Regions from separate parts of the Paenibacillus sp. EPM92 genome, predicted to be linked through region 2. Evidence: riboswitches for the same ligand, from Rfam matches in the RefSeq annotation. Region 2 holds a riboswitch; each other region holds the start of a gene.

Region 1 (4,018 bases), on a different contig from region 2:
ATCGGCAAGCAAAACTTAAAGGACGCTTTGGCCGCATGGTCCGGCGGCAAGGAAGCGACGATTCGCGTCCGCTCGTTCCAGCTTGATCCGTCGCTGCCGCCCGAAGGACTTCCCTTCCACGACGCGATGGGCAAAAAGATGGGCGGTCCCGCCGGGGTAGCGCAGGTGACGGAGCGCGTCACGCAAGCGGGCGCGGCGGTGGGCGTCACCTTCCGCTTCGATCGGGTGACCCGGATGCCCAGCACGCTGCTGGCGCATCGGCTCGTCGCGCTGCTGCCGGAGGATCGGCAAGCTGCGCTCGTAGACGGGATCATGAAGGCCTACTTCGAGGATGGCCAGGATATCGCGCAGCTGGAGGTGCTGCTGGCTATCGCCGCAGCCCAGGGACATGCCCCCGAAACGCTGCGCAGCCGCCTGGAGCAAGGCGAAGGCGCCGAGCGGGTGAACGCCGATCAGGAAGAAGCGGCTCGCATCGGCGTTACCGGCGTTCCCTTCTTCGTGTTCGATAACAAGTACGCGCTCTCCGGCGCTTATCCCGCTGAGCAAATGATCAAGGTGATGGAGCAAATCGTCTCCGAAGCGCAAGGCTAAGCCGTTAGCCAGGCGCAGCCGTAAAACAAAAAAGCAGCCGTCGTTCCCGAAGGGAGGCTGCTTTTTTCCGTTATGAAAATCAAATCCCTTGTTCTGGCCGGCGATGCGCTAGCCCAAAATTTTGGAGATCGCTTCGCCTACCCGATCTTTCTGAAACGGCTTCACGATAAAATCCCTCGCCCCTGCTTGAATGGCCTGCAGAACCATCCCTTGCTGCCCCATTGCCGAGCACATGATGATTTTGGCGCCAGCGTCTATGCTCTTAATGTTCTTAACGGCTTCGATCCCGTCCATATCGGGCATTGTAATATCCATCGTCACCAGATCCGGGCGAAACTTCTCATAAGCCGCAATGGCTTCTATGCCGTTCTGCGCTTCGGCCACCACCTGGTGCCCGAACTCGGTTATCATCTGCTTCAGCATCATGCGCATGAAAGCTGCGTCATCCACGATCATAATGTTAGCCATCCGTTGTCTGCTCCTTCGAAATTAAAATGAACTGCCGATCAACAGCAGCCGGCAATCATGAGCGTAGGGTTGTCGGCTAATGAAACTTCTTGTCCCGTCGTCAGGTAGCGAACGACCGGCCGCTGCATATGATCGGTGATTTTCGTCACGATCGCGTTATCGCCGGTTTGCATCCGAATTTTCGTTCCTGGCGGGTACGAGGGAACGGCTCTTACGAAAGCCTTGACCACATCCGCGTTATAGTTGATGCTGCTCGTAGCCATGATGCGTTCCATCGCATCGTGAGGAGCCGCATCCTGCACCGAGATCAGGTTCTCGTACAGATTGCACACGCCGCAAATTTGCGCATACTCGTGAAAGGTTGCCCCGGAGATGCCGCGCGGGTATCCATGGCCGTCGAGGGTTTCATGATGTTGATACGCAATATGCGCCGACAGCAGACTGAATTCGCGAATGCCGCGGATCAGGTTGAAACCGGCCTCGGGATGCCCCGTCTCTTGTTGCGCCGTCACTTTGCCGATATCGTGAAGCAAACAGCCTACCGCCAAATCGCGAAGCATCAGGTCGTTGTAACCGAGCGCCTTGCCGACCTGGAGCGCCAGCAAAGCCACGTTGACGGCATGAGCGTAAGGCTTCAGCTCTTCCGCAAGCGTTCTCGAAGGCACCGGGATGACGACCGGCCGGCTTTGAACTTCTCTGATCAGACGGCTGACGCCTGTCAGCACATTTCGGATGGGAAAAGCTTTTTTCGCCTTGACGGCGGCATAAGCCTCCTGCACGTTGTCGATGACATCCATCCAGGTGGGCATGTCCATCATTTCTTCCAAGGTGATCCCCTTGGACTCGGCGTCCTCAATGATCAATTGCTTGATGCCGACCTGGATCAGCTTCTCCAGATACCTCGGATGAATGGTGTTGTTGGCCGCAAGCAGCATGCGCCGCTTGTTGTCGTATACGGGCTGAGCCAGCATCATGGCTTGTTCGTTGTATTCGGTAATCGGGATAAATCTCATCAAGCTCACTTCCCTTTTCATCAAAGTCGATTGGTTTGTCCGATGCGCCGCCGTTGAAGTTCCTTACCGCTGCTCCTCGTTACTCGACCTTCAAAAAAGAAACTACCTCAGCCAAATATCAGGTAGTTTGTCGCGATCTAGCCTCGATGGCAGCCCAGCCGTCATAGCTTCCGCATTAGACCTGTGGCTTTGCGTCCTTATCTTTCAATAAGTTTGCCTTTACATAGGTTGTTAGAACTAATTTCCATATAAACTCTTAGCTCAGCATAGCACATACGAACTAATATTGTAAATAATGATCACTTTTTGTCGAACAAAAAAACCGCCCGAAGCGTCGGACGGTCCTGCCGTATAAAACTTATGCGTTCGCACTTTTGGTTTTTCTGCCTGGAGTCACGAATTATGTTGCGTTTCTGGCAATCGCCGGGTCAGGTATACTGCACCAAGTGGCTTACCATTTGGTCGACGAGGCTCTCGTGCACAGCGGCGTTGTTCATCAGCGGTTGGCGGGTGCGGATGAAGAAGCAGTTTTTCTTCGGGCGGTCCCGGTTCAGGCTCCGCCAGTGATGCTCCAGCTCCGCGCAGCGATCCTCCGAATCGGCAATATCGACCAGGAACACCACATGGTCGCTGTCAAGCTCGGACAGCTCCTGCACCGAAGCGACATCGAGAAAGCTCATGTTCCGGACAAGTGCCGGTGGCGTCACCTGCAGATCGTCGTAGAACAAATCTTTCATCTTCCGCATCTGCATGCCGAATACGCGAAACCCCAGACCCGAAGCGTTGACAAGCAGCACCGACTCGTCCCCGAGCCGTTTGCGCACCAGATAACGCGCATTCTCCGTCTTCACTTCGAAATAGGACAGCCAACGCTCGGCTACCGTCGATATGTCGAGCGCCCGGCTAATATCGAGCAGGCGTTCTTTCCAGGAATAACGCTTCCAGTCGAGCATGACGACCGGAGCGATGCGGGACAAGGCGCGATGCACATCATCCGTTACCGGCGGGATGAAGATGAACTCCGGCGCCTCCTCCGCTACCTTGCGCAGTCCCTCCTCCGGAGCTTCCCACCACCCGCGTTCCAGAACGAGATGGGGAGTAATGCCGAGCACGGACAGATCTCCGAGGAAGATCGGCGCCAGACAGGCGATCTTCCTTCTCGCCGACAACGCATATTCTGTCGGAGACATCCCCATATGCTTCTTGAACAACCGGCTGAAATAGTACTCGTCCGGATACCCGACCGAATGCGCCACATCAAGGATCGGCAGCGAGGAATCCGCGAGCAGCGACAAGGACATGTCGAGCCTGATTTTCGTCATGTATTTGTGCGGACTCAGCCCTGTATGGCGGCGGAACGCCTGATAAAACCGGCTCGATCCGACCCCCGACAAACGCGCGATCTCCTCCATATCGAAAGGATTGTTATACCGCTCCACCATATACTGACGTGTCTGCTCGACGTAATCCAGCAGCTCCGCCTCCGGCTGTTTCGGCTTTTGAATTGTCGTCATGTAGGCCGCGGCTAATCCGTACAGATGTGATTGCAGCTGATAATAATGAGCCGCGTCGTCGCCGGAGTCTCCGATGAAATCTTGAATCCAGCTCCGAACTTGAGGAATGCGGAAGCGGATCAGCTCCAGACGTTCCGCGAATATCGGCAGCGGTGAAGCCGGTAAGACGTGGAGCTTCTTCGGCACGCATTGGAAGCGGATGACGACCAGAGCGGCCGTATGATTGGCCGACAAGTTATCGAACGTGCATGCGCTGCCCGGAGGAATGAGGAACAAATCGCCGCCGAGCACGTTGCCCGAAAGCCGCTGACCGCGAGCGCGCAGCGTGACGCGAATCTTATCCTGCTGTACGAAGCCGAAGGCGTATTCGTCCCCTGTCGAGACATCCGCTTGCGAACGGCATGGGATTTTCAACTCTTCCGTGCTCATATA
Region 2 (4,018 bases):
AATGGTTGCCGTTTGCCGCGCTGCGGCGCTGCTCTTGTATATGCTCGGCGGCGTCCGGCTGCGGCAGCGGATCCTGAGCAATATGCTTGAGCTGCTGCCCGATCGCAAGGTGCGTGATCTGAAGAGCGTTCGTTATCGTTATTATGAGAATGTCGTCTTTGCCCTCTACGAAATAGCGATTGAATCCTACCGTCTGCCGGCCGGCGGACCCGGACGTTTCCGGGTAGAAGGCGAAGCCTGCTTGGAAGAAGCGCTCTGCCTGGGCCGAGGTGCGATCGTGTATACGCCGCATTGCGGCAACTTTTTTTACTACTATTGGTATCTATGTCAGAAGTACGATTGCTTGACGGTTGCGACTGCAGGCAGCGAGGAGCTAAGACCGTTCTATTTAAAATTTCAAGCGCTTGGTTGTCCCGGGCTTGATTATGATCGAACGCCGTCATTGGAGCTGCTTCGTAAACTGAAGAAGCATCTTCATAACGGAGGCATCGTATTTTTGTTAGGCGATTTCTGGCGTCCGACATTCCCGCCCTCACGGTTTTTCGGCAAGCAGACCCGGACGCCGCAAGGCGCTTCGACGCTGGCGATTGAACAACAGGCGCCGCTTGTTCCGTTCTACGGGCGGCGGGATCGCGGGTTTGTTCACCGGTTAACGTTTGAACCGGCGCTTCACTTATCCTCGTCTTTCAGCCGTTCCACCCGTTCCGAGGCGACCCGTTTGTTGAATCGGTTCATGGAACGCGTGATACGCGAACATCCGGCGCAATGGTTTTATTGGTTTAACGCTCAGGAACGGTGGGAGCAGGAATGCCGTACTGAAGCGGAACAAGACGCAGGGAAAGAAACGCATTCCGCCTAAACGGCAGGGGGTGTCCGAGATGGATACGGGTAGCCATCTGTTATTCGGGACGACGCTGACGGGCTTGGCCATGCTACATCCGGAGGTGTCCGCTGATCCGGTTTTGTTTCAAGCGATGCTGACGGCGACGATGGTCGGTTCGCAAGCGCCGGATTTCGATACATTGGCGAGAGTTCGCGGTTACTCGACCTATATTCGGGTGCATCGCGGCGTAACGCATTCGCTGCCGGCGCTGTTCGTTTGGCCGCTAGTGTTGGCGCTGCCGATCGCCTGGACGTTCGGGGTGTGGGCGCATGTCGGCCTGCTGCTGGCCTGGATATTTGCCGCGGTAGGTTTCCACGTATTGCTGGACTGGTTTAACGCTTACGGCGTTCAGTGCTTTCGTCCGTTTACCCGAAAGTGGCAGCATCTGGACGTATTATCGATTTTCGATCCGTTCCTGTTTGCCCTGCATGCCGGGGGCGTTCTATGGTGGATAGCGTCGGGGACGAATCCGGGCCTGTTGTTTGTGGCCGTTTATGCGGTGACGGCGGGATATATCGCAGTCCGCGCGGCACATCACCTCCGCGTCGTAGCTCGCGTCCGGCACCAGCTGCCTTACGAAGGCATTTATCAGGTTGCGCCCGGGTTTCACTGGTTTCGATGGCAGTTCGTGGTGGAAACGGAGGATTGCTTTTATACAGGTCATGTGCGGGGGAAGCATGTCGAGGTGAAAGACATCTACGTCAAGGAAGCATTCGATTCGATTGTCGAGGCTTCCAAGTCAACGGACGGCGTAAGAGCCTTCCTGCAGTTTGCGCAGCGGATTCATGTCTCTTGTTCGGCAGGACAGGACGGTTATGTCGTGAAGTGGAGGGATGTCCGCTTCTGGTATAATCATCAGCTGCCGTTCGGTGTCGATGTGATGCTGGATCGCGATATGAAAGTGACGGGTTATTCCTTCGACTGGAAAAAGAAAGCGTGGGCCCCGCCATTCGTCTAGTCTAGGGCAAATTCGAATAATATTTGTCGAATTATGACGAAATTATAGGGTTTAAGGTCTATTTTTCATTGACGACTTCGTATGAATTGTGCTTAAATAATAGTAGATAGGGCATGATTTTCATATTATTTCTTCAGATGATGCGATGAACGGCTGTCTTCATGTGGGCGCTTGGACAGCTGTGAGCAACTAGCGCAACCGACCTGACTTTTTGAAGTCGGGTTGTTTTTGTTTTCAAGGACTTTATCGTTTGGGGCTTGGGTACATATTCGGATCGGGGGGAACGCGTAGTGGCTCTACGGAAACGGATCGGCGACCTGCTCGTGGAGGCGGGGCTGTTGACTCCAGAGCAGCTGTCGACGGCTCTGCAGGAACAGCGGGAAACGAAGATGCGGCTCGGCGAATTTCTTATTAACCGCAACTACATCACCGAACAGCAATTGATCGAAGTGCTCGAGTTCCAGCTGGGCATCCCTCACATCCAGTTATATCGCCAAAAGATCGATCCGAAGGTCATTAATCTTATTCCTCAGCGGCTTGCCGAACAGCATCAAGTGCTCCCGGTGCGTACGGAAGGCAACAAGCTGATTCTGGCGATGGCCGACCCGCTCGATTATTTCGCCATCGACGAGCTGCGCATGAGCACGGGACTTCGCATCGAACCGACTATTGCGGCTCGGGACGAGCTGCAGCGGGCGATCAAGCGTTATTACGGCTTGCAGGAATCGGTCGAGCAGATCAGTCAAATCCTGCAGAACCGGGAGATCGAGGAAGCGAGGCCGCAGACCCGGGAAGACGACGATTCGCCGGTTGTCAAGACCGTGAATCAGATTATAATTCAAGCGGTTCAGATCGGCGCCAGCGACATTCACATTGATCCGCAGGAAGACAGTCTTCGCATCAGGTACAGGGTGGACGGCGTTATGCGTACGGAGCGTTCACTGCCGCCTCACATGCAGAGCGTCATTATTGCCAGGGTCAAGATCATGGCGAACTTGAACGTCGCCGAACGACGTCTGCCGCAGGATGGCCGGGTGGAGATGGATATTGAATTCCGGAAGGTCGATATTCGGATCTCCACGCTCCCGACTATTCACGGCGAGAAGGTCGTGATGCGGGTGCTCGACCTCGGCAGCGCCCTTACGGATATCGAGAAGCTCGGGCTTTCGGAGCATAACTTGGGATTGTTTATGAAAGGGATTCAAGGCGCGCACGGTGTCGTACTGATTACGGGGCCGACGGGAAGCGGGAAGACGACCACGCTGTATTCCGCTTTGTCGAGGCTTAATCATGAGGACGTCAACATCATTACGATTGAGGATCCGGTGGAGTATCAGCTGCAAGGCATTAACCAGGTTCAGGTCAATCCGGTAACCGGTTTAAGTTTCGCCCGGGGACTGCGGGCGATTCTTCGTCAAGATCCGAACATCGTCATGATCGGAGAAATCCGCGATGTGGAAACGGCGGAGATCGCTGTCCGCGCCGCGATGACCGGTCATATGGTGTTGAGTACGCTGCATACGAACAGTGCTGTGAACGCCATCACCCGGCTGATCGATATGGGCGTCGAACCGTTCCTCGTCTCTTCGTCGGTCAACAGCATCGTCGCTCAGCGCTTGGTGAGGCGAGTTTGTCCTTCGTGTTCCGTAGCGTATTCGCCGTCCGAGGATGAACGGAAGCTGTTCGAGGCTCACGGTTTTGAGGCGCAAACGTTGAAGAAGGGCCAAGGCTGCGCAGAATGCGGCCGCAGCGGGTATCGGGGACGGCTGGCGATTCATGAAATCTTGACGCTCGACGATACGCTCCGGTCCATGATCCTGCAGAAGAGGCCGGACAGCGATTACCGCGCCTATGCGCTGACCCAGTCTTATGTCCCGCTTGTCAAGGATGGGCTTGCGAAAGCGGCTGCGGGTTATACGACGCTGTCTGAAATATTCAGAGTGATCGGGAATGAATCATAAGCATTTCTAATACATAGTTCTATAGATGTATGTTCGCTATAAGGAAATAGTTCGAATTAACTAATATTTAATGGCAGATCACCCGGATTATGCGTATAATGATAATAAATGGGAAATTGGGGGGGGCTGATTTGAGCGTAATTGACTTGTTGAAGCTGGCTTATGAGAAGAAAGCTTCAGATATTCATATTACCGTACATTCGCCGGCCGTGTTTC
Region 3 (4,018 bases), on a different contig from region 2:
CCTGTACCGAAATCATCGATCGACAGCTTGACGCCGAACGACATGATTTCCCGGCAAATGTCGGCGCAGCCCCCCTTGTCGAGCATCGCCGTGCGCTCCGTAATCTCCAGACAGAGCAGCGAAGGCTCGATGCCGGTCCGATTCAGCGTATCGGCCAGCACATCCGGAAACTTCGGATCAAGGAACTGCTTGGCCGACAAATTAATCGATATGCAGAGCGGCGCATACCCGGCTTCCATCCACTTCCGCAGCTGCTCGCAGGCGGTGTCCAGCACCCAGTAGCCGATATCGACAATCGTGCCCGATTCTTCCGCCAGCGGAATAAATTCGTTGGGCGGGATCAATCCCTCCTCCGGGTGGTGCCAGCGAATCAAGGCTTCCGCTCCGGTCACACGCCCGCTCTCCATATCGACCTGCGGCTGGTAATGAAGCGCAAACTCCCCTTGTTTCAGCCCTTTGCGAATCCAGCCGTCCATGCGGAACCGCTCCTGCTCTTCCCGATGAATGAAAGGATCATACAACACGTACCGGTTCCTTCCCGATTGCTTCGCATGGTACATCGCTAAATCCGCAAACTGCAGCAATTGTTCCGCCTGTTGCCCGTGCTCGGGGAAGAGAGAGACGCCCACGCTGGCGGAAATATAATAGGACTTATCCTTATACAAGAACGGCGCCTGAAATCCCTCGAAAATGTCGTGGCAAAGCTCGTAAATAGAAGCCTGGCTCTCCGAATGCGGCACGATCATCGCAAACTCGTCTCCGCCTAAACGGAAGACGGTCGCGTCGAGCGCCGCTCTCTTCAGCAAAATATCGGCCACATGCTGCAGCAGCAAATCTCCGACATGATGGCCTTGCGAATCATTCACTTTCTTGAATCCGTCCAAACCGATAAGAATGACGGCAATTGATCCTTGATGATGCTTGACGGCGGATAATGACTCTTGGAGCCGCTGCTGGAACATAAACCGGTTCGGCAGGTCCGTCAATGTATCGTGGTACGCCAAATGCCGATTTTTCGCTTCTGCCAGCTTCGTTTCCGTAATATCCAATAAAGCGACGCATTGAAACCGCTCCCCGGCGGTATAGATGAATTCGCTGTCGGCGCGAACGAACCTGATGTCGCCTTGCCTGTTGTGAACCGCATATTCTCCTCTATACAGTGCTTCGCGCCGCGAATCCTCTGCCGGCTTCGCAGCGTCCTCCTCGCACGGGGTCAACCATTCATCCAGCCGGCGCATTGCCGGCTCCTGGTGCAAGGGTCCCAGCATCGCCTCCGTCTGGGCATTGGTTTCCCGGATGATACCGTTCCGGTCCACGATCAGAATCGACACCGGCGACATTTCGCACAATATCTTACGTTCGATAGAAAGCAGGAAATCATACTTCATCATCGCATACCGCATGAAAAACGCATAAATCAAAACGCCGAACATGCTAAGATCGGGCATCCACAGATCGTCCGGCACGATAGAAAATCGCTTATGAGAGGCAAGCAGCACCGCCCATGCTCCTCCGAGACCAACCCCCCACATCACCATCTGCAGTTGCTTGCGCTTGAGCTTCAATTGAAGAGCAGCCGCTTCGCGCAGACCGGCGCCGACCAAATAGAGCGACAGCCCCATCGTGTACACGGCCGTCACGACCGTCACCCCCATTAACAGCGGACTGACCTCATGATAACGCCATCCCCCGATCTCAGCGATCTCGATGTAGGACCACTGCGGAAAGAGCAAGGTCGATAGGCCCGAGAGGAGCGGCGCATAGCAAAGAATGAGCAACAAGGGGCGGCTCATCGCCCGGTCCCGCTCGCTCAGCAGCGCACAAAACCGGATGAGCAAACACATCGCCGCAAACGCGGGGAGATAAATAAACAAGTAGCTTATCTTGCCCGAAAAAGGAACCGTGAATAAGCTGGTCATAAAATTGCCGAACAACATAAGCATGGCGGAGAAGAAAAACAGTGAGGCGCATTGGTTCAACCGGTCACGCTTGTTGCGCTGCAGCGTTTCAACAGCCATATAGAATAGGATGAAAACAGGAGTTAAAAACAAACTGAGGGAAAGAAGAAAATAAAACATGTCTCTTACCTCCGAATCGAGTGCTGTGATGCCTCATTCAGTTACGGAGGGCTGATCGGTTCATTCCCCATAAACGGAAAACGGCAACTGGCTGGCATGCGGCGAATGGCGCGTAGCCCCTGTAGTTTTGCGTCCCATATTTTCATATGGTTTGCCTAAATTTTAGGTGATGTCTAGTTCTTTTATAGCATGCTTTGTCGAAAATTGAAAGCGTTTTTTGCAGGATGTATGATGCCCGGCGTTTCCTCCCGAATTTTGACGAATCGTAAAGCCGCCCCTGTTTGCGATTGCGGCGATCGTGTCCATCTTCTGGCGAACAGCACGAGGAGCCCTGCGAGTGTCCAGCCAGACAGTCGCAGGGCCGATCGTGATCCGGTCACCATTTTTGAGACGTATACCTGCATTCAGATGAATTACCCTTGGAAGGTAACTCGAATGTCCAGCAGCTCGGATCGGCTTCCGATACGCAGCGGCGGTCCCCATGAACCGAAGCCCGAGGAGACGATCGCATGCATGACGCCTTTGCGCAAATAACCCCAATCTAGTTCGAAAAGGCGCCGTGTAATCAAATGGTTCGGCATCATTTGGCCGCGGTGCGTGTGCCCGGACAGCATCAAGTCGACGCCCGCTTCGGCGGCTGCGCCGAGTTGATGCGGCTGATGATCCATCAGTATAATCGGCTTGGACCGATCCACGTTCGAGCTTTCCAGCAGCGCATCGACGGTAAGCCGTCCTTCGTTCGTGAAGCTCTCTACGGCGTGGTCTTTGCGCCCGGCGACATACAGACCGTCCTCGAGCTCCACGACGCGATCGAGCAGTACGTCGATGCCGATCGCCCGCATCCGCTCCACATACTCGGCGATATGGCCGCCGATATATTCGTGGTTGCCGAGCACGGCGTACACGCCGAGGGGAGCGCGCAGCCCGCTCATCACCTCAGCCATATTTTCGCGTACGAAAGGCTCTATGCTGTCGTCGAGCACATCCCCCGGCAGCAGAATGAGATCCGGCGCAAGCGATGCCACCCGCTCCGTCAGCCGGGAGAGATGCCGTTTGCCGACCATCGTGCCGAGGTGCAGATCCGAGGCGGCGGCAATGCGCAGCTCCTTGCGCCCTCCGCCCGGCTTCACGATCTCGATGTCGTAACGGCGGACGATAGGATTCCACGCGTTCCAGGAGCCGACCAGCAGCAGCACCGCCATGACGGCCAGTACGGCGGAGCCGACGACGGTGACGGCAACCGAGGCATCGGTTCCCGTTAAGATGAGCAGCCAGGCCGTCAGATCGGCGAGCGGCACGAGCAGAACCGCGTAGAACAACAGCCCAATTCCATAGGAACCGATAACCTTGAGCGCTTTGTACAACGCGTACGGCATCGCGCGGCGGGCCAGCATCGCGATCAAATACGAGAAAGCCAGCAGCACGTACACGAATATAAACAACGCGTCGGGGGCTGCGGGCATGACAACGTTCCAATACTGCAGGCCGCTCCATCCGATGAAAGCGCTCAGTCCCAAATAAGCGAGCAAGATCAGAACAAAAACGGGGATTCGACTTCTCATTTCATCTGGCTCCCTTGCTGTGAAAATGTTCATTTGCAAGTATTGTCTCATATTTCATGCCCACAGGTAAAATGCAGCCGGCTCGGGGAAAGCGGCAGCCGCTCCTGCTGCGCCTCCCCTTCGTTCAGCTTACAGTCCGATGGCAGCAGCTGCGCTAGAGGCACCGTACCGAAGAATCGAAAGGAACAGCACGTTTTTCCGTCCGAACCGGTCGGATAACGGTCCGCCAAAGAACGCCTTTTATCAGCCGGCCGCGTATTCGTGCATGTGACGGATATACTGGCCGACCATCGCATTCAGCGCTTCGCTCACGTCTTCAAGGTCCGCTTTCCCGGCCAGCTGCGTAAGAATACGCCCGACGGCCTCGTCGCATGCCGG
Region 4 (4,018 bases), on a different contig from region 2:
GCTCACGCCGCAAATCGCCGCCGCCGGAATGAGCGCCCACGGAATAAGGGTTCCGCCGCCCACCCAGACAGCCGCCACTTGCCCGAGCGCGGTCAAGGTGGCCGTAGCTGCGGCGCTTGCGCCTGCAAACAGCTGCGCGACCGAGCCAACGAGCGAGATGCCGGAGAACCCGGAGCCGTCCAGACCCGTAATCGCACCCGTAACGGCCAACGTGAGGGCACCAACCGCATCGTTCAACGGAACATTGTGAGCGAGCGCAACGCCAAGGTCGTTGACGATGCCGTACGAGCCTTGGGGAAGGCGGTTGCCGAACAGTTCGGTGAAGGCCGCATCGCCAAGGTAAAAGAAGGCGGCAATCGGAATAACAGGCCCGAACACTTTAAAGCCGAATTGAAACCCTTCGATCAAATACACAGTCGTTTGTTCCAAGCCCCGATTTCGATGAGCCAGCAGCGCCATGACGATCAGAATGAGCACCGCCGTACCGCCGATGAGTGCGGTTGCATCTCCGCCTTGCAGGCGGAGCAAGATCATCGCTGCAAGGTCCGCCGCAAATAACAGCGGAATGAGTACCGCCAGCCATTGCTTAACGCGCAGCGGAAGCGCAACCGTACCGGCTGCGGGTATACCTTCCGCTCCGTTGAGGCTATCCGGAGCGGAGCCGCCCGTCACGAGTCCGTCCCGCCACGTGCCGTTCTTCATATCGCGGCGCATCATCCAGTAGGCCGTGACGGTCGTTACAAGCCCCATCATGACTACAAGCGGAATGCTTGCTTCCATGACCGCCGTTACCGGCAAACCGGCCGCATCGGCCGTTAGCTTGGGCGCGCCCTGAATGATATAATCGCCGGAAAGCGCGATGCCGTGCCCGAACAGGTTCATCGCGATCGCAGCGCCCAGCGCCGGCAATCCGACCCGGACAGCAACGGGCAGCAGCACCGCGCCGATCAGCGCAACAGCAGGCGACGGCCAGAAGAAGAAGGACGTGACCATCATAATCAGACCGATCCCCCAGAACGCTAAGGCCGGCGTACGCAAAAATCGGGTCAGCGGCGCGACCATCATCTCGTTCACGCCGGTTTGGATCAACACCCTGCTCATCGCCACGATGATGGAAATAATGAAAATGGTGCCGATCAATTCCTTCGTGGCATAAATAAAGCTGTTAAAAATACCGGCTACGGAGCCGCTTAAGGTTTCCGTCGCCAGCAGGCCGAGCGTCAAAATCCCGACCACGCAAATCATGGCCGTGTCGCGTCTCATAATAAGTAGCGCCATGATGAAAACGATAAACGCGAGGTACACGCCATGCAGAGGAACCAGTTGAATATCCACTCGAAACCACCCTCCCGCCTTGACTCGTGAAGTCCTACATCCTATGCAGGCGATGGGATAGGCGTTCGCGGAGGGAGGAGCCGATAACGGAAAGTACGTGCATCCGTCCCGGCATACTGTTAAGATGTGATCATAAGAGCAGCATACTACCCGAGATCGAGGAGGATTTACCGTGGAGTTCCGTTTGGAAAGAATCGAAAACAAGGTGGAGTTTTTTCAAGCGTACGACTTGAAATCGCTGGAGCGTCAAATCGACCAGCAAATTGAAAACAACAAAGCGCTCATGTTGGACGTATTTGCCGTTCAGCACCACACCGTATTTGATCCCAATGCGGGCAAGTTGTCGTACAGCGCCGTCGTTCATTTTAAGGCGAAGTAAAGCGGCAGGACGCGTCCCAAGCGGCCAGGCTGCGCAAATCCGGACCTGCACCGGCGGCGAAAGCCGGCCGCCGCTCTCCGACTCTGTACGATAGCATTAAGACTAAATTCCGTTCCTTTCTACATTTTGGAACAACTTTCTACAAATCTTTACAATTCTATTACATAATAGTATGATAAGCTCATATAAACGACTGGATCTAGGAAATAAGACACGAAAAGGCACACTGTACGAAAGTGCAGGCCGCAAAGCTACAGGGGCTTCACGAAACGGGAGTTTCGTATGCCAGCCAGCTTCCGAACGCTCGGCTCTGGTACCTGGCGCGGAGACCGGTGATGGCTGGTCTCTTTTTTATGTATTCAATCAACAATCAGGAGGGCATTAGCATGGCAAACGGTAATCGAACTCAGCGCAGACAGAAGTTCCTCATTATTTTCACCCCCGGCATCGGGCTTATGAACCGCTTCAAATATGCCAGTAAGTTTTTATTAATCGGACTGCTTGTGCTCGTACCGCTCAGCATCTTCTTGTATTTGCAATTGTCCGCGTCCGCCAAAGAAATCGCTCTCACCGAGCAAAAGCAGGTCGGTCTGGAGTACGTGAGCCGGTTAAACGACTTTCTGATCGCGGTCGATGTTCACCGCGCATTGATTGTCGGTTCCATACACGGCGATAAAGATTTGAAGTCCCAATTAGCTGCCAATGAGGAAGCCCTGAATCAAATCGTGGCCGGGCTGAACGAATTGGATGGCCGGTTAGGCGAGAGCTTGAATTCGACGGAACAATGGAAAGCTCTTCAATCGAAATGGTCGGAACTGAAAGGCAGGGGCGTCAGCCTCACGGGTCAAGATGCATTGGACCAATACGGTGCCATCTTGACGGATACCCGGGCGATCATCACGCGAATCGCCAATGCGTCGCATCTCGTGCTCGATTCCCAGCTAGACAGCTATTATTTAATGGACTCGACAGTCCGCCAATTCCCCACTCTGATGGATCGCGTCGGACGAGCACGTGCTCTGGCCGTTCATTACGCGGGGGCGAAAACGCCGATTTTCACCGCGGAAGAACGAACCCTGACATCGCTGCTGGACCAAATCCGCACGTCGATGGACAACGTTAAAGGCAACCTTGAATCGCTCCGAACGGAGAACGAGATGCTGAGCTTCGAACTTCTCGATGCTTGGCAGGAGCATAACCAGCTCGTTCTCCAACTGAATCGCTGGATAAACAATCAGATCATCATACCTAAACAAGTAGATCAGACTCCCAAAGCGGTATTCGATGACCTGTCTAATCTCGTCAAGCAAACTCAAATTCATTACGACACCGAGCTGAAGGCTTATGAGCATCTGCTGCAGACGAAGCTAACTGGCTTACATCAGAAGAATACGCTGCTCGTCTTGTTGGGTCTGCTCATCACGCTCGCCTTGCTCTATATTTTTATAAGCTTTTATTTGTCAGTCAAACGAGCCGTCTCCGCGTTGGAGCAAACGGCCACGGAAGTGACAAACGGCAATCTCACCTCGCGGGTACAGCTTCAAACCCGGGACGAGCTTGCCATTGTGGGCAACTCGTTCAATCAGATGACCGAGGCGTTCCGCAACGCCATTCAGACGAGCATTACCGTATCGGAACGGGTGGCGGTCTCCGCCCAGTCGTTGACGCAAAGCGCTTCCCAGTCGACCGAGACCAGCAATCGGATCACGGATGCCATTCAGGAAGTTGCCCAGGGTGCGAATACGCAGCTGAAGGGCGCGGAAGAAACGTCCACAGCCATGGAAGAAATGGCTCAGGGCGTACAGCGGATCGCCGAGACGTCTTCCAGTGTCTCCGAAGCCGCAACGCAAACGTCCCAGCTTGCGCAGAAAGGGAACGACGCTGTCCGCAAGGCTGTCAAGCAGATGGAAAATATTCACAAGCACGTCGACACTTCCGCCAAGGTCATTGAGGAGCTGGGCGCACGATCGCAAGAAATCGGCAGCATCAGCAGCTTGATTACGGACGTCGCCATCCAAACGAATTTGCTGGCGCTTAACGCCTCTATTGAAGCCGCTAGAGCCGGCGAACACGGGGCCGGGTTTATGGTGGTCGCTTCCGAGGTGAAGAAGCTGGCAGAACAAACGAAGACGGCCGCCGCTCAAATTAGCGAGCTGATTCAACACATTCAAGGGCAAACGAAGGATGCGTCCGTACATATGAACGAAGGCGTACTTGAAACGAAACGAGGTCAAGAGGTCATCAAGCAAACCGGTGACGCGTTCGAACAGATCATGAGCGCGGTCGAGCATGTGGCCCATCAAA

Evidence for each region. Region 2 has a riboswitch for cyclic di-GMP ahead of JMF85_RS18510 (GspE/PulE family protein). Riboswitches for the same ligand answer to the same signal wherever they lie in the genome.
Region 1: another riboswitch for cyclic di-GMP. It lies ahead of JMF85_RS03745 (HD-GYP domain-containing protein); the one in region 2 lies ahead of JMF85_RS18510 (GspE/PulE family protein).
Region 3: another riboswitch for cyclic di-GMP. It lies ahead of JMF85_RS08075 (EAL domain-containing protein); the one in region 2 lies ahead of JMF85_RS18510 (GspE/PulE family protein).
Region 4: another riboswitch for cyclic di-GMP. It lies ahead of JMF85_RS21160 (methyl-accepting chemotaxis protein); the one in region 2 lies ahead of JMF85_RS18510 (GspE/PulE family protein).

What each region holds. Positions count from the first base shown of each region.
Region 1 is NZ_BCPS01000023.1:17,185-21,202, forward strand. Features, by position in the region: gene JMF85_RS03735 (DsbA family oxidoreductase) at 1-591, shown strand, start outside; gene JMF85_RS03740 (response regulator) at 700-1,059, opposite strand; gene JMF85_RS03745 (HD-GYP domain-containing protein) at 1,098-2,072, opposite strand; cyclic di-GMP riboswitch class I at 2,218-2,300, opposite strand; gene JMF85_RS03750 (AraC family transcriptional regulator) at 2,501-4,018, opposite strand, start outside.
Region 2 is NZ_BCPS01000077.1:88,567-92,584, reverse strand. Features, by position in the region: gene JMF85_RS18520 (lysophospholipid acyltransferase family protein) at 1-859, shown strand, start outside; gene JMF85_RS18515 (metal-dependent hydrolase) at 879-1,841, shown strand; cyclic di-GMP riboswitch class II at 1,971-2,052, shown strand; gene JMF85_RS18510 (GspE/PulE family protein) at 2,132-3,802, shown strand; gene JMF85_RS18505 (type IV pilus twitching motility protein PilT) at 3,934-4,018, shown strand, end outside.
Region 3 is NZ_BCPS01000043.1:54,456-58,473, reverse strand. Features, by position in the region: gene JMF85_RS08075 (EAL domain-containing protein) at 1-2,078, opposite strand, end outside; cyclic di-GMP riboswitch class I at 2,158-2,244, opposite strand; gene JMF85_RS08070 (metallophosphoesterase) at 2,492-3,640, opposite strand; gene JMF85_RS08065 (hypothetical protein) at 3,688-3,870, opposite strand; gene JMF85_RS08060 (hypothetical protein) at 3,884-4,018, opposite strand, start outside.
Region 4 is NZ_BCPS01000082.1:6,004-10,021, forward strand. Features, by position in the region: gene JMF85_RS21150 (hypothetical protein) at 1-1,335, opposite strand, end outside; gene JMF85_RS21155 (YrzA family protein) at 1,508-1,714, shown strand; cyclic di-GMP riboswitch class I at 1,925-2,015, shown strand; gene JMF85_RS21160 (methyl-accepting chemotaxis protein) at 2,101-4,018, shown strand, end outside.